Ketobacter alkanivorans: one gene and its partner. The protein of the gene in region 1 binds, or shares a complex with, the protein of each later gene. Links are inferred from orthologs where the notes say so. Each region holds a gene or a part of one and is shown on either strand. Other genes may lie near its edges. The genes, in order: rpsG and tig.

Region 1 (4,513 bases):
CAGAACACCAACATTCTCACCAGCACGACCTTCGTCCAGCAGCTTGCGGAACATCTCTACACCAGTACAGGTGGTCTTGGTGGTATCTTTAACACCAACGATTTCGATCTCTTCACCTACTTTGATGATGCCGCGCTCAACACGACCAGTCACCACGGTACCACGACCGGAGATGGAGAATACGTCTTCGATAGGCATCAGGAAGGGCTGATCAATAGCACGCACTGGCTCTGGGATGTATTCATCCAGAGTTTCAACCAGTTTCTGCACAGACGGCATGCCGATGTCGGAAGTATCACCTTCCAGCGCTTTCAAAGCAGAACCTTTGATGATGGGCGTGTCGTCACCTGGGAAGTCGTATTGATCCAGAAGTTCGCGAACTTCCATCTCAACCAGCTCCAGAAGCTCTTCATCGTCAACCATGTCGGCTTTGTTCAGGAACACAACAATATAAGGTACGCCTACCTGACGAGACAACAGGATATGCTCACGAGTCTGAGGCATCGGGCCGTCAGCAGCGGAACATACCAGGATTGCGCCGTCCATCTGCGCAGCACCGGTGATCATGTTCTTAACATAGTCAGCGTGCCCAGGGCAGTCTACGTGTGCGTAGTGGCGAGTCGGGGACTCATACTCTACGTGTGAAGTAGAGATGGTGATACCACGCGCTTTTTCTTCTGGCGCTTTATCGATACCGTCAAATGCAACCGCAGCACCACCCCAGATTTCGGAACACACACGGGTCAAGGCAGCCGTCAAAGTGGTTTTACCATGATCTACGTGACCAATGGTGCCTACGTTTACGTGCGGTTTGCTTCGTTCAAATTTTTCCTTTGACACTTTAATTTACCTCAATAAATGATCTTAAAACCAATTAACCTTTTTTGATGATGGCTTCTGCTATGTTGTTAGGCGCTTCTGCATACTTAACGAATTCCATGGTAAAGGTCGCACGACCTTGAGACATACCACGCAAATCAGTTGCATAACCAAACATCTCGGACAGAGGCACTTCAGCATTAACCAGTCGAACGCCATTTGCTTCATCCATGCCTTGCAGGATACCGCGACGACGGTTCAAGTCACCCATTACATCACCCATGTAATCTTCTGGGGTGACAACTTCCACCTTCATGATCGGCTCAAGAAGAACGGGGCTTGCTTCCATACAACCTTTCTTGACAGCCATAGCGCCAGCCATGCGGAAAGCATTTTCGTTCGAGTCAACTTCATGATAAGAACCATCGTATAGATTGACCTTTACGCCCAACATCGGATAGCCAGCAATTACACCTGACTCCAACTGTTGACGACAGCCTTTCTCGATAGCAGCAAAGTATTCTTTGGGTACGCTACCGCCATGAATGGTTTCCTCGAAAATGAAGTCCTCTTCCATATCTGGAATAGGCTCAATCTTCACTTTTACGTGACCATACTGACCACGACCACCAGACTGCTTGACATACTTACCTTCGATGTCCACCGCTTTACGGATGGTTTCACGATAGGCCACCTGAGGCTTACCGATATTCGCTTCCACCTTGAATTCGCGACGCATACGGTCAACGATAATATCAAGGTGCAGCTCACCCATGCCGGAAATAATAGTCTGACCGCTTTCTTCGTCAGTTTTAACCCGGAAAGAAGGATCTTCCTGTGCCAAACGACCAAGCGCCAACCCCATTTTTTCCTGATCAGCTTTAGACTTCGGCTCTACAGCAACAGAGATTACCGGATCCGGGAACTCCATTCGCTCAAGCACGATCACGCTCTTGAGGTCACACAGAGTATCACCAGTAGTAATATCTTTAAGACCAACAGCAGCAGCTATGTCGCCTGCGCGCACTTCTTTGAGCTCTTCACGAGAGTTGGCATGCATCTGCAAGATACGACCAACACGCTCTTTTCGCTCTTTAACAGAGTTCATCACTGAGTCACCGGAGTTCAAAACACCGGAATAAACGCGGAAGAACGTCAAGTTACCAACAAACGGATCAGTGGCAATTTTAAATGCCAGCGCCGAGAAAGGAGCCTCATCCGAAGACGGACGGTCTTCCTCTTCACCCTTATCAGTAATACCTTTGATGTTAGGCACTTCGTTAGGAGCAGGCAGGAACTCAATCACCGCATCCAGCATGGCCTGCACGCCTTTGTTTTTAAAGGCTGAACCACACAGAGCAAGAACGATTTCGTTGTTCAACACCTGGGTACGCAAGCCAAGCTTGATATCTTCCAAGCTCAGGTCACCTTCTTCCAGGTATTTTTCCATCAGCTCTTCGGAAGCTTCAGCGGCAGACTCAACCATTTGCTCACGCAGATCATTACACGTATCGACCAGATCAGCTGGTATATCAGCCAGATCATACGTCATGCCTTGATCGCTTTCGTTCCAGTAGATTGCCTTCATGCGAAGCAGGTCGACAATACCTTTGAATTCGTCTTCCGCGCCGATATTCATATGAATCGGCACTGGACGCGCATTCAAGCGAGTCTTGATTTGCTTAACAACTTTAAGGAAGTCAGCACCGGCGCGATCCATTTTATTAACAAACACTATGCGGGGAACACCATAGCGATCAGCCTGACGCCATACCGTTTCAGACTGCGGCTGCACACCTGATGAACCACAGAATACAACAACTGCGCCGTCCAGAACGCGCAGAGATCGCTCTACTTCAATAGTGAAGTCAACGTGCCCAGGGGTATCAATGATATTGATGCGGTATTTATCGAACTGACGATCCATACCTTCCCAAAAACAGGTGGTCGCTGCAGACGTGATGGTTATACCACGCTCCTGCTCTTGCTCCATCCAGTCCATGGTCGCCGCGCCGTCATGTACCTCACCAATTTTGTGAGAAACACCTGTGTAGAACAGTACGCGCTCAGTAGTGGTGGTTTTACCAGCATCTACGTGAGCACAGATACCGATATTACGGTATCGAGAGATAGGGGTTTGACGTGCCACTGTCTTATCCTCAGATTATCCAGTTTATAAAAGGGTTACGTATCTTAGAAACGATAGTGAGAGAACGCTTTGTTGGCTTCCGCCATACGGTGAACGTCTTCACGCTTCTTAACAGCTGAACCCTTACCTTCAATTGCGTCGAGGATTTCGCCAGCGAGACGCAGCGGCATGGACTTTTCACCACGCTTACGAGCTGCATCTACCATCCAGCGCATAGCCAGCGCAGTACGACGATTCGGGCGCACTTCAACAGGCACCTGGTAAGTAGCACCGCCTACTCGGCGGGATTTAACCTCAACCATGGGACGCAAAGCGTCTAACGCTTTTTCGAACGCCTCAACGGGATCTTGATTGGTCTTTTCGGCAACCTTGGCCAGAGCACCATACACGATGCGCTCTGCTACAGATTTCTTACCGCTTTCCATCACATGGTTAATGAACTTAGCCAGGATCTGGCTTTGGAACTTAGGATCAGGAAGAATTTCGCGTTTTGCGACGACTCGTCTTCTTGGCATGATTTCTTTTCCTATTTCAGGTTATTCCAAGACATTGGCTTGGCCTTACTCCCGCCACTAGGTTAGGCGGGTTAAGTGACAGCCGAATGAACACTCGGCTGCTATTAAGCTTTAGGTCGCTTGGCTCCGTATTTGGAACGACCCTGTTTACGATCCGAAACACCAGCTGTATCCAGGGTACCGCGAACAGTGTGGTAACGCACACCAGGCAGGTCTTTTACACGACCGCCGCGAATTAGGATTACGCTGTGTTCTTGCAGGTTGTGACCTTCACCACCGATATACGAAGTTACTTCGTAACCGTTGGTCAAACGCACACGAGCCACCTTACGCAAAGCCGAGTTAGGCTTCTTAGGGGTGGTTGTGTAAACGCGAGTACATACACCACGACGTTGAGGGCAGGCTTGCAACGCGGGAACGTCGCTTTTTGCTACCTTACGCTGACGTGGCTTACGCACCAATTGGTTAATGGTTGCCATGTAGCTGTTTCTCCAATGATTTTTCGAGGTTTCTCATAGAGCCACCTCATTCTTTTAAAGCAAAAAATCCCGTCAACCCTTTTTCAGGGATGCGAGATTCTAAGAGCGCTTTGCCTACAAGTCAAGTAACTGGTACTGCAAGGGACTTTTCCTTACAGTACCAGCACCCTGATTTGACTACTCCTCCGGCGAGTTTAATGCTTCGCTCAGCGCCTGTTCAGCATCATCTGCTGTGAATTCAGGCACTTGCAACACATCAGCTTGCTCGCGCTGACGACGTCGCTCGGCGTGGTACGCAAAACCGGTACCGGCCGGTATCAGACGACCCACCACAACGTTTTCCTTCAGACCGCGCAGATCGTCGATCTTTCCGGTCACTGCGGCTTCGGTCAAGACACGAGTTGTCTCCTGGAAAGAGGCTGCTGAAATGAACGATTCCGTCGACAGAGACGCCTTGGTGATACCCAGCAATTCTCTATCGTACTTGGCACCGAACTTACTTTCTTTATCCAGCACTTCATTTTCATCCAGCACCCGGGCCAACTCCGCCT
Region 2 (12,846 bases), 1.2 Mb from region 1 along the record:
ATTTAAAACTAACGCTTCTCAAGCACCTGGTCAACCAATCCATATTCTTTTGCATCATAAGCGCTCATGAAATTATCACGATCTGTATCTTGCTCGATCTTTTCAATCTTCTGCCCGGTATGGCCTGCGAGTATCTCATTCAGACGTCGCTTCATCTGGATGATTTCACGGGCGTGAATTTCGATGTCTGAGGCCTGGCCTTGGAATCCACCTAGCGGCTGATGAATCATCACCCTGGAGTTCGGTAGACAATAACGCTTGCCTGCGGCACCCGCCGTGAGCAGCAGTGACCCCATGGAACACGCCTGACCTATACACATTGTAGACACATCGGGTTTGATGAACTGCATGGTGTCGTAAATGGCCATCCCTGCAGTCACCGAGCCACCGGGTGAGTTGATATAGAAATGGATGTCTTTGTCGGGGTTTTCAGATTCCATAAACAGAAGCTGAGCAACAATCAGGTTCGCCATGTGGTCTTCGACTTGACCCACCATGAAAATAACGCGTTCTTTCAATAAGCGGGAATAGATATCGAAGGATCGTTCCCCCCTGGCTGTCTGCTCTATAACCATTGGCACCAGGCCAGTATTAAGGATTGGGTTGCGATCCAACAGCTCTTCGTATCGGTGGGACATGTCGTAATCCTTACAATTGCGAGTAATGTTATGGTCTTATGGCAAATGATACATCTTCAAAATGCTAGATGGGGCCTTTGTAAGGTATTTCAATACCTTGGCTCACTTTTATTAACTATAGCGCCTATACCACCAGTATCACATGCTTTGAGCAAAAAAAAACGCGACCAATATGGCCGCGTTCTTTTGGAGCAGTCTAAAGCTTATTCAGCTTCATCCTGAGGCTGCTTTACGGCCTCTTCGTAGCTCATTTTTTGATCAGCAACAGTGGCTTGCTCTAGAATTACATCAACCACTTGATCTTCCAGCACCATCGCTTCTACTTGCTGGAGCATTTGCTCATTTTCGTAGTAATAAGCAACTACTTGCTCAGGATTCTCGTATGGCTGAGCCATCTCCTCGATAGTGCTGCGCACACGAGTGGCATCTGCCTTGATTTCCTTATCCTTGATCAGCTCACCCAGTACCAATGCCAACTTAACAGCACGGTTAGCCTGACCTTCGAATAGCTCTGCCGGTAGCATGCTCATATCGAAGTTCTGCCCGCCGCCGAATTGTTGCAGCATTTGCTGACGCTGACGGTTGATTTCAGAATCAAGCAGCGCCTTGGGCACATCGAGTTCGTTATGCTCAAGAACACCGTCCATCACTGCTTTCTTAACACGGTTTTTAACCGCATTTTTGAGCTCGCGCTCCATGTTCTTACGGATTTCTACGCGGAACTCGTCCAGGTTGGAATCGTCTTTCTGCGTGAAGTTTTTGATGAATTCTTCATTCACTTCAGGCAGTGAGCGCGCAGAAACGCTGTTCACGGTGATTTTAAACTGGACTGGCTGACCTTTCAGTTCTTCGGAGTGATAATCCTCGGGGAAAGTAACGTCGATTACTTTCTCGTCACCTTTTGACATGCCGACGATACCATCTTCAAAGCCTGGAATCATGCTGCCGGAACCCAATACCAGGTCCTGGCCTTCTGCTGTGCCGCCGTCAAAGGCTACGCCTTCTTTGGTGCCTTCAAAGTTGATGTTAACCTGATCTCCATCGGCAGCAGCACGCTCGACTTCAGCAAAGCTGGCACGTTGTTCACGCAGGCGCTCGATCATGGCATCGATATCGGATTCTTCGATTTCGGCAATCGGGCGTACTACAGAGATCTTATCCAGACCTTGAACCTGCACTTCGGGGTACACTTCAAATGTCGCCACAAACTCCAGGTCATGGCCTGGCTCATCTTTGGTGCGCTCAATAGAAGGGTAACCTGCAGGATTCAGTGATTCTTTAGTGACGGCGTCATAAAAGGAGTTGCTGACAACTTCACCAATGACTTCTTCGCGAATGGATTTGCCAAAGCGACGACGCACCTCTTTAAGAGGTACTTTGCCCGGACGGAAACCATCGATTCGAACACGCTGAGCGGCGTCCTTTAATTTCTCGTCAACGGCAGTGTCGATTTTATCAGCTGGAACTCCAACGGTCAGTCGACGCTCAAGTCCAGAGGTGGTTTCCACAGAAACTTGCATAGTAACCTCACCTTTCGGTTGTGTGCTCTGAAAACAAGAAACCGGCAATATCCGCAGGACATTACCGGTCTCGATTTTTACCCCCAACCGATGCCGATCAAATCAGCATCCGGGAAAATGGGGTGGACGATGGGGCTCGAACCCACGACCACCGGAATCACAATCCGGGGCTCTACCAACTGAGCTACGCCCACCAGCAAACTTTCAATCAAACCCGAGTACTCTACCCGTTTTGACACTTCAGATGAAGAGGCTGGCGCGCCCGGCAGGACTCGAACCTGCAACCCTCGGCTTAGAAGGCCGATGCTCTATCCGGTTGAGCTACGAGCGCATTAACTCGAGTACACTGCTAATCATCTGAATTAACTAAACTTTATGGTCGGGGCAGAGGGATTCGAACCCCCGACATCCTGCTCCCAAAGCAGGCGCGCTACCAGACTGCGCTATGCCCCGTTTCTACACCTCAACGGTGAAGAGGGCCGCATGATATACATCCCAAATGCACACGTCAAACACTTTCATAAAATTCAATGAGATCAATCCCTTGATGGCAGATCTTTACCCCATGACATCTATAATGAGACAATACCGGCCCTGAATTACCGCGGCCCACCGGCCCGCTGATTATTGACCTTTACTTGCCTGGAAACTGACTTCGAACTATGACTGCGAACATCATTGACGGTACTGCCATTGCTGCCAATCTGAAAGCTGATATTAAAAGTGCCGTTGCATCGCGCATTAGCGAAGGAAAACGCGCACCTGGGCTGGCGGTGATCTTGGTGGGTGCTGATCCAGCCTCTAACGTTTATGTAAGTAAAAAACGCCAGTCTTGTGAGGAAGTGGGTTTTGTCTCCAAATCTTATGATCTACCGGCAGACACTACCCAAACAGCCCTAAACGAGCTTGTTGAAGAGCTAAATAGCGATCCTGAAATCGACGGCATACTGGTCCAGCTGCCCTTGCCGCCACACCTCGATGACAAAACCATCATCAATGCGATTCGCCCGGATAAAGATGTTGACGGCTTTCACCCATACAATATGGGTCGCTTGGCACAACGCATTCCCCTGCTCCGACCCTGTACCCCCAAAGGGATTATGAAGCTGATCGAATCTACCGGTGTTTCATTGTACGGCTTGGATGCGGTTATAGTTGGTGCGTCCAATATTGTGGGCCGCCCCATGGGTCTGGAGCTTTTGCTTGCAGGTTGCACTGTTACCACATGCCACAGGTTCACCAAAGACCTGAAAGCACATGTTGGCCGCGCCGATTTGTTGGTGGTTGCAGTCGGGAAATCTGAATTCCTACCGGGCGACTGGGTAAAACCCGGTGCAATCGTAATTGATGTTGGCATTAATCGTTGCGCTGATGGCAAGCTAAGGGGTGATATTGAATTTGGAAAAGCAGCTGAGCGGGCCGCCTGGATAACCCCAGTACCTGGCGGTGTTGGGCCAATGACCGTTGCTACTCTGCTGGAAAACACGCTGATTGCTGCACGCGATCTACACCCATAAGTTATACGACAATCTAAGTTAAACCCAAACACTCAACCGACGGGAAAGTAAAATGGATGCAATTCTAGTTATTCTTCACACCAGCATGGGCGACATCAAACTTGAGCTGAACAAAGAAAAGGCTCCTGTTACCGTGGAGAACTTCGTAAATTACGTCAATGATGGCCACTACAACGATACAGTGTTTCATCGTGTTATTAATGGTTTCATGGTTCAAGGTGGTGGCTTTGATAAAGACATGCAGCAAAAGCCCACCAATGCCCCCATTAAAAATGAAGCCAACAATGGCCTTAAAAATGAAGTGGGCACAGTGGCCATGGCGCGCACCCAGGATCCCCACTCCGCTTCGGCGCAGTTCTTTATTAACGTAAAAGATAACGACTTCTTGAACTTCTCTGGTGAAAACATGCAGGGCTGGGGATACGCGGTATTCGGTAAAGTCGTGGACGGTATGGATGTAGTTGATCAAATCAAAGCGGTAAAAACTGGCCGCCACGGTTTCCATCAAGACGTGCCAATGGAGCCCGTATTCATTGAAACGGCCGAGGTTGTTACCAAGTAACCATGCAGACACCTATGCAGACCTTGCTTGTATCAGACCTGCATTTGGAAGATAACCGCCCGGACATCACCCGGGCGTTTTTTCATCTTCTGGATCAATTTGAGGGAAAGGTCGCTCGCCTTTTTATTCTCGGTGACTTCTTTGAAATATGGCTTGGCGATGACGTGCTCACTAAAACCGCGCAACAGGTTGCCCAACGGTTACAGAGTTTCTCTGCGTCCGGCACTGAAGTGTTTATCATGCATGGCAACAGGGACTTTCTGATTGGAAGTCACTACGCTGCCAGCTGCGGCGCGAGCCTATTAGCAGACCCTGCGACACTGAACATCGCTGGCCGCCCTTGCCTTCTCATGCATGGTGATACGCTGTGCATTGATGATACAGAGTACATGAACTTCAGGAAAATGGTCCGCAACCCCGCTTGGCAGGCCGCTTTTCTAGGAAAAACTGTTGCCGAACGCATTGCATTCGGCAGGCAGGCACGAAGCCAAAGCCAGCAAGACACTAAAAACAAAAGCTATGAAATCCTGGATGTGAATCAGGATGAAGTGGTTCGGATTTGCTCCGAAAGCAATGTGCCGCTACTCATTCACGGCCACACCCACCGACCCGCCCGACATAAAGTTGAAACGGATAATGGATCTTGCGAACGCATCGTGCTTGGCGATTGGCATGAAAAAGGCTGGTATATTTTGGCAGGTGAGCACAGCCTTGAATTGATTGACTTTGAATTCCCACAATAGAGGTCTGCAATCGGTTGCCGTCAGATCATGAGCCGATTGCAGGCACGCCACTATGAAAACGGAATTCAGTGTCATCCGACTCGATCAGGTCTTTTTCGATATCTCTGAACTCGTGGACTCTCTGGTCGATCGACTCATGCGCGTATTCTTTTGCCAAATTCAAGTAGTCTTCAAAGTGGCGGCTTTCTGATTTGAGCAGGAACTGATAATACTTGCCGATATCCTGAGTGTCAGGGTTCTCGATCAGATAGGGTGCCAACGCCTCAAAGCGCTCACAGGAGCGGGCCTCTATAAAGGCACCGATGATCAAAGTATCCACTAGCTTTTCAGGTTCGGTATGACGAATGTGTTTACGCAGCCCCATGGCATAGCGGGCGGGCGTCATGTGATCGTATTGAACACCATGCTTTGTCATCAGTTCTAACACTTGCTCAAAATGAAGCAGCTCTTCTCGGGCCAGTTGAGACAATTTAGTAAGCAAATTGCTACGATCAACGTATCTAAACAGCAGATTGAGGGCTGTGGACGCGGCTTTTTTCTCACAATGAGCATGATCAATCAAAAGTGTTGGCAAGTTCTCCAGAGCAACTTCAATCCAGCGTTTGGGGGTTGCGCACCCCAGAAATGTGCGGACTTCACTCATCTCAGCCATTTTACCGTACCTGATTTCATTATTGAGCGCAGGATTATACGGATACCATAGAGCGAAATCGATTTTTATCCTATTCTATGACCCTTCGAATTCTAGTGGGGTTAATCACCACGGTGAGCAAGCAAGTAGAAGACCAAGACATTAAAGGGTCTGTATTAGTATTTTTTGTGAAGTTGATCGGTTGGTTGCCCTTACCTGTCGCCGGGAGCTTAGGACACATCCTGGGCCATTTGGTGTGGATGTTTGCCGCCACACCAAAGAAAGTCACCTTAAAGAATTTGGAACTATGCTATCCAGACCTTAGCGAGCATGAACGCAGAAAACTGGGCAAGGCCTCCATGCTCGAAACCATCCGTACCGCGTTTGAAGTTGCTACTGCGTGGAACCAACCACCCGAAAAACTGCTCAAACTGATTACCCATGCCTGCGGTGAAGAGCTGTTGAATGAAGCGCTTGAGCAAAAGAAGGGCATTGTGTTCATAGTGCCCCATTTCGGCAACTGGGAGCTGGCAAATTATTACATGGCCAGCAAATGTCGCCTGTTGGCCATGTACAAACCCGCAGAGTCCGCCGCCCTGGATAAAATGATCTATAAGGCGCGCTCGCAGAACACGCAAATGGTTGCTGCCGACCGGCGTGGTGTAGTGGCCCTGTATCGGGCGCTCCCCTCCGGTATGGCCACAGGTGTGTTGCCAGACCAGGAGCCCACGGTTAAAAGTGGTGTGTGGGTGCCCTTTTTCGGCGTCACAGCACTGACCCCCAGGCTGGTTAGCAAAATCACTAACGACACCAATTCAATCGCCATTGGCTTCGGTTGTCAGCGTAACCCTGACGGCAAATCCTTCCATGTTTTCTACGAGCCAGTGGATGCTGATTTCTACAGTGATGACATTATGGTGTCCGCCGCCGCCATGAATCGTTGCGTAGAAAGAATAATCAATCGCGACCCCAAGCAGTATCAATGGGAATACAAACGCTTCAAACGACGCCCAAACAGAGAGCCAGGTTTCTACAAGTGACTATCCGGTCATATGCTATTTTGGCTTCATCTGCCTTTATATCAATAGGTTATGTGTAAAACCTCAAGTGAAGACGAAAGTATAGGCTGCTGTAAACTGATTTGAAGTTTGATATAATGCGCGCGCAAAATTTTCGGTATCGAAGGCCCACCTATTATCCATGTGGGTTTACGCTGGCTGGCAATATCCAGCCCAACGCAATCGAAGTCACACTGTAGAGAGGTCATACCGTGCTCGAAGCTTATCGTAATCATGTTGAAGAACGCGCCGCCCAAGGCATCCCACCGAAGCCATTGGACGAGAAGCAAACCGCCGAACTGGTGGAATTGCTAAAAAACCCACCTGCCGGAGAAGAAGATTTTCTAGTAGAGCTTTTGACCTATCGTGTTCCTGCTGGTGTTGACCAAGCAGCCTACGTTAAAGCCGGTTTCCTGACAGCAGTCGCCAAAGGTGAGGCTACCTCCCCTCTAATAGACAAAAAGAAAGCAACTGAGTTGCTGGGTACGATGCTGGGCGGTTATAACGTTGAACCGCTGATTAGCCTGCTGGATGACGCCGAAGTGGGCGATATTGCGGTTGCTGCGCTCTCCAAAACACTGCTGGTGTTTGATACGTTCCACGATGTTGTAGAGAAGTCCAAAGCCAGCGCCAATGCCAAGAAAGTATTAGAATCCTGGGCGAATGGCGAGTGGTTCACCAGCAAACCTGAACTGCCCGAAAAGCTCACTATTACTGTATTCAAAGTGACTGGCGAAACCAATACTGATGACCTCTCACCTGCTCAGGACGCTTGGTCTCGCCCTGACATTCCACTGCATGCTAACGCCATGCTGAAGAACGAGCGCGACGGCATCACCCCTGAAAAGCCCGGTGAAATCGGCCCAATCAGTCAAATTGAAGCACTGAAAGCCAAAGGCCACACGGTTGCCTACGTCGGTGACGTTGTGGGTACGGGATCTTCCCGCAAGTCTGCAACCAACTCTGTATTGTGGTTCACCGGTGACGACATCCCGTTTGTTCCAAACAAGCGTCAAGGCGGTATTTGTATCGGTAGCAAAATTGCACCTATCTTCTTCAACACCATGGAAGATGCCGGAGCACTGCCGTTTGAAGCAGACGTCTCCAACCTGAACATGGGTGATGTTGTTGATATCTACACCTATGAAGGCAAGATCAAAAAGCATGGTACTGATGAAGTCATATCTGAGTTTGAACTGAAATCAGACGTACTGTTGGACGAGGTACGTGCTGGCGGCCGTATCAACCTGATCATTGGTCGTGGGCTTACCAACCGTGCTCGCGAAGCGCTGGGCATGGGCGCGACTGACTTGTTCCGCTCTCCGGTTGCCGTAGCCGATTCCAGCAAAGGTTTCACTCTGGCACAGAAAATGGTTGGCAAAGCCTGTGGCGTGGATGGTGTTCGCCCTGGTCAATACTGCGAACCACGCATGACCACTGTTGGATCTCAGGATACCACCGGCCCCATGACTCGAGATGAGCTGAAAGATTTGGCGTGCCTTGGCTTTTCTGCCGATCTCACCATGCAGTCTTTCTGTCACACCGCCGCTTATCCCAAGCCTGTTGACGTTGAAATGCAACACACCCTGCCCGACTTTATTATGAATCGCGGTGGTGTTTCCCTGCGCCCTGGCGACGGCATCATTCACAGCTGGCTCAACCGTATGCTACTGCCTGACACCGTAGGAACCGGTGGTGATTCACACACCCGTTTCCCCATCGGTATTTCGTTCCCTGCTGGTTCTGGTCTGGTAGCGTTCGCAGCGGCCACCGGTGTTATGCCGTTGGATATGCCTGAGTCTGTGCTGGTACGCTTTACCGGTACCCGTCAGCCTGGCATCACCCTGCGCGATCTGGTACATGCGATTCCTTTGTATGCGATCAAAGATGGCCTGCTGACTGTTGAGAAGAAAGGCAAAAAGAACATCTTCTCTGGCCGCGTTCTGGAAATCGAAGGTTTGGAAGATCTGACCGTTGAGCAAGCATTTGAATTGTCGGATGCGTCTGCAGAACGTTCTGCTGCTGGTTGTACCATCACGCTGTCCGAAGACTCCGTTGCAGAGTACCTGAAATCCAACATCACTCTGTTGAAGTGGATGATTTCCAATGGCTACGGCGCAGCCCGCACACTGGAACGTCGTATTCGCGGTATGGAAGAGTGGCTGGCTAACCCAAGCCTGATGCGTGCTGACGCAGATGCTGAGTACAACTCAGTTATCGAAATCAACATGGACGAAATAAAAGAACCTATCCTGTGCTGCCCTAACGATCCAGACGATGCTAAAACCCTGTCTGACGTTGCTGGTGACAAGATTGATGAAGTATTTATCGGTTCGTGCATGACCAACATTGGTCACTTCCGTGCTGCCGGTAAACTATTAGAGAAGATTCCCAGTGGCTCCCTGAGCACTCGTCTATGGTTGGCTCCGCCTACCAAGATGGATGAGCATCAGCTGATGGAAGAAGGTTACTACAATATTTTCGGCCGTGCCGGAGCACGAACCGAAATGCCAGGATGCTCGCTGTGCATGGGTAACCAAGCCCGCGTTGCACCTAACACCACTGTAGTGTCCACCTCTACCCGTAACTTCCCTAACCGCTTGGGGCAGGGTTCAAACGTGTATCTGGGTTCTGCTGAATTGGCGTCTGTTGCTGCAGTGCTGGGCAAGTTGCCTACTGCTGAAGAGTACATGGTTTACGCGAAAGATATCGACAGCATGGCTGCAGATATCTACCGCTACATGAACTTCGACAAAATGCCAGAGTATCAGGAAGTAGCTGATAAAGTGAAAATCCCGATGGCACAAGAAGGTTAAACAGCGGTAAAGCCTTAACCCACAAAAAAGCCTCGCATTGCGAGGCTTTTTTGTGGGTATTAATGAGGCGCTCAAACTGCATATGCCGAATCAAATACTACCCATTGTCTGGAGCACCTTCGGCGTATGTTTTGACACCTTCAGGCATGACTTCCCACGCTGCCTTAGAACCAACAAATATGTGATAACCGATCTCAACGTGAGGGTCGCCGTTGACACAACCCAGCGTAACCCCATGAATCAAACCATTGAACGTACCGCAAAGAGTGGAACCGCACTTACTGCAAAACTGCAGACCAAACGATTGCTGAGATGAATAGCTGGTAAGCAAGTCAGCCCCTTGAAGCCATTTGAATTCATTATGGTCTACCAGGGCATAAGCCGACGCTTGAGAGCTAAATGTTTTGCGACAACGGGAGCAGTGACATGATCTGGCATCCTTTAGAGCGCCACTTATCTCATACTTTATACTTCCACAGAAGCATTCACCGGTTATAGACATAGCTCTCCCAACCCTGATAAATCAATTTCAAGTAGAGACACCTTAAAATTGGTGCAGAATACCCACAGACAACCCATAACTCGTAACATCGAATGGCCGGCTGCTTGATGACAAGAAATCTTTACGAGATTTATATAAAAATTCCGCCAGCAAAGAAAAATCTGATCTTAATCTAAACTCGCCACCCAACCCGGCATAGAAACCATAACCACGGTCGTCGGCTGAGTCCGTCCCTGATGGCTTTAAATCATAGAAGCCCTCTTCGATTTCAACCTCCATGGAATATGCTAATCCGCCACCTCTAACGTAAGCCGATATATGAGGCTGAATATCGAACCGATATGCACCACCGAACAGCAAATCCAGGCTGTTTATCGTTAACTGGTAAGATCCAGTGTTGTCTTCAACCACATCTGTTTGGGAATCATTGATGCCAGTCAAGGCAACCTCCAGAGACAGGTTGTTTTCCAGTTGCAAGCGCAACCCAGCTTCAAGAGTCAAAGATCCATCAAAGTCGGCCGATGATACATCGACCCAATCAAAGCCAAGCTTTCCAAACCCACTAACAACTTGACCTTCTGATGATTCGGCTAGCGCAGTACCGCTCCAGCATGCCATCAATAAAGCGGCACAATATAGTTTGAACATCTGATTCATGGTTCATACCGCACTGTAACTGTATCACTTGCACTACCGATGGCGTATCCGCCGCTGATATCGGCCCCTAGATCATTACTGATCTCCCGGAATACCGTCAGCGAAATCGTACAATAATCCAGGTTATAAGAACCAAGATCTATATCATCTGCGCTAACCAACCCAAATGTGTAGGCCTCCAATACAGAACTCACGATCATAACGCTGATTTGTTGGAAGAAATCGCTGATAGCATTAACGACAGTGGTGGAAGGAATAAGCGAACCTACGCTGATATCGTGTGATCCGGTATCCGTAGAATTAATGATTGTTGATGTAGCCCACTGCACACTTTGATCACCCGAAAAGCAGGTCTGAACACTGGTCAACCTAATCTGGTCGCCGTTGGTTTCAGTGTTCCAGTTGAGCGCTATTGTCTGCCCGCGGCTCGTGTACGTGTCTGTAGGCAATGGACTGGTGAGCATTATTTCAGACGGGAAGTTTACGTCGAAAGCGTAGCCTACTAACTCACCTGGGCCGGGATCTACAAGCAATTCATCAACGGGATACCAGCGATCTTCACGGGCCGCCACCGGATCATGCTCAACAGCAAACTCAACGCCCTGCCCGGAATCATCCACTTGGATGTTCGCAATATAATCACCACCCAGGTTTTCGATGGAACGTAGAATAGAGGAATGCAAACCGCTGTCGCTGGATGCCACCACGATATCGCCACCCACCAACGCCTGCTTTCTTCCATCCTTATACAAGGATGCTGCTACCTGAGCCTCCATTGCGCCAAAAGGTAGGTTCGCCTGGATAGTAGCGGACACACCTTGTTGAGATACAGGATTTCGCAGGGAATCATTGCTTCCGGTGTAACAGGAAGCGCAAAGCAGCGAGACGAACACAACAAAACAACTACGCAACATGTCTAAAGGCTCAATCGTTTAAAGATCATTTCGGGGATATGTTTGATAATGTTCATTATCCCCCACCAAAACCACGGCAAGTACACAACATTACGCCGTTTATCAACCGCAGATACTATACCATTGGCCACTTGGTCTGCTGATGCCCACAGAGGCCCGCCTTTATCGAATTCTGCCGTCATAGGGGTATCTACAAAACCCGGTTTAATCGTTGTGACATGAACACCGGATTTGAACAATCTATTCCGCAAACCCTGCAGGTAAATGCTGACCAAGCCTTTGGCTGCACCGTATACGTAATTAGATTGTCTTCCCCGATCACCGGCCACAGAGGAAATCACCGCGATATCACCCTTACCTGCTTTCTCAAATTCATTCGCTGCAATGGTACACAGAGAAATAACGCTCATACCGTTAGTGTTAATTTCTAATTGTGTGGTGCCAAAGGACGCCTCACACGCCTTCTGATCCGGTAACGTGCCATGCGCGATGAAGATACCATCAATGCGCCCCATTTGCTCCGCTGCTGCATTCCAGCAGGCTTCATGTGCTTCGAACTGATTTACATCCATCACGTGCGTATATACATCGCTGGCACCTCGTACGCTGTAGTCGTCACGCAGTGTGGCCAGCTTTTTCTCGTCACGCCCTACCAGAAACAATTTATATCCACGAACCGACCAGATTCGACAAACTGATTCTGAAATAGCGGAGGTGGCTCCAATAATGATCCAATTCTTCATGATTATGCTTCCATTACTCGCTTCCAGAAACTGGAAGTAATATTCGGGTCTTTGAATTTTGCCAGCTGATTCGCACCGGGATAAAACAATCGGAAATGCTCCGCCTTCATGTTGGCGTCTTTTGCCGGGTACAAAGCCCCACCCGCCTGCACCACGACTTCGTCCAGCTGATCAAATAATTGCATTGTCTTATTGCCGCGATATGGAAAGTCCAACGCGAGGGTCGTGCCGGGCCGTGGAAACGATATCAGACCAGGGGAGGCAACCTCGCCAAACACTTTCAATACAGCCAAAAACGAGCCGTAATTCGCACGGCCAATTCTATGAAGCAGTTCGGTTATTGCTAAGTGGCTGTGCTCCATAGGAATCACACATTGATATTGTAGAAAACCTTTAGGGCCATACATTCGGTTCCAGTCATGGATATGATCCAAGGGATAGAAAAACGGATCGTAATGTGTGGTTTGATAACGCACCGGTTCTATCTGTCGATTGTAATAAAGCCAGTTAAATGCTTTAAGGGAGGCACTGTTTACCAATGAAAC

The links.
Region 2: the proteins of rpsG (region 1) and tig are in contact, whole or in part, in a crystal structure (PDB 3GTY), measured with the Thermotoga maritima proteins. The link is inferred for Ketobacter alkanivorans from one-to-one orthologs. Residues at the interface, in WP_004081843.1 of Thermotoga maritima: Lys34, Lys52, Lys55, Glu59, Arg62, Gln63, Glu66, Asn67, Lys69, Val71, Arg95, Ala109, Lys110, Lys111, Gly112, Arg113, Pro114, Glu117, Glu121, Ile124, Ala125, Tyr127, Asn128, Asn129, Thr130, Gly131, Lys135, Asp139, Arg142, Met143; in WP_004081061.1 of Thermotoga maritima: Glu122, Val124, Val129, Leu130, Tyr133, Glu188, Gly259, Ile262, Tyr263, Glu266, Ser270, Glu273, Gln274, Glu277, Arg308, Gln311, Ile312, Ser315, Tyr316, Glu325, Arg329, Arg336, Leu363, Phe366, Trp367, Arg373, Leu377, Arg381, Leu384, Glu387.

What each region holds. Positions count from the first base shown.
Region 1 is NZ_CP022684.1:1,479,007-1,483,519, forward strand. The notes cover bases 1,749-4,513. They hold rpsG (30S ribosomal protein S7), read right to left. Parts: upstream 3,484-4,513; coding sequence 3,013-3,483; downstream 1,749-3,012. Other genes in these bases: fusA (elongation factor G), read right to left, coding at 1,749-2,968; rpsL (30S ribosomal protein S12), read right to left, coding at 3,588-3,962; rpoC (DNA-directed RNA polymerase subunit beta'), read right to left, coding at 4,140-4,513. Also shown: tuf (elongation factor Tu), read right to left, coding at 1-840; more of fusA, read right to left, coding at 875-1,748.
Region 2 is NZ_CP022684.1:329,824-342,669, forward strand. Bases 1-2,951 are described here. They hold tig (trigger factor), read right to left. Parts: upstream 2,159-2,951; coding sequence 842-2,158; downstream 1-841. Other genes in these bases: clpP (ATP-dependent Clp endopeptidase proteolytic subunit ClpP), read right to left, coding at 9-638; folD (bifunctional methylenetetrahydrofolate dehydrogenase/methenyltetrahydrofolate cyclohydrolase FolD), read left to right, coding at 2,821-2,951. In the rest of the region: more of folD, read left to right, coding at 2,952-3,675; Kalk_RS01505 (peptidylprolyl isomerase), read left to right, coding at 3,728-4,237; Kalk_RS01510 (UDP-2,3-diacylglucosamine diphosphatase), read left to right, coding at 4,252-4,980; miaE (tRNA-(ms[2]io[6]A)-hydroxylase), read right to left, coding at 5,006-5,632; Kalk_RS01520 (lysophospholipid acyltransferase family protein), read left to right, coding at 5,746-6,651; acnB (bifunctional aconitate hydratase 2/2-methylisocitrate dehydratase), read left to right, coding at 6,882-9,485; Kalk_RS01530 (GFA family protein), read right to left, coding at 9,583-9,987; Kalk_RS01535 (outer membrane beta-barrel protein), read right to left, coding at 10,030-10,644; Kalk_RS01540 (hypothetical protein), read right to left, coding at 10,641-11,558; Kalk_RS01545 (SDR family oxidoreductase), read right to left, coding at 11,561-12,301; Kalk_RS01550 (FAD-binding oxidoreductase), read right to left, coding at 12,304-12,846. UniProt on the Bacillus subtilis protein: Involved in protein export. Acts as a chaperone by maintaining the newly synthesized protein in an open conformation. Functions as a peptidyl-prolyl cis-trans isomerase.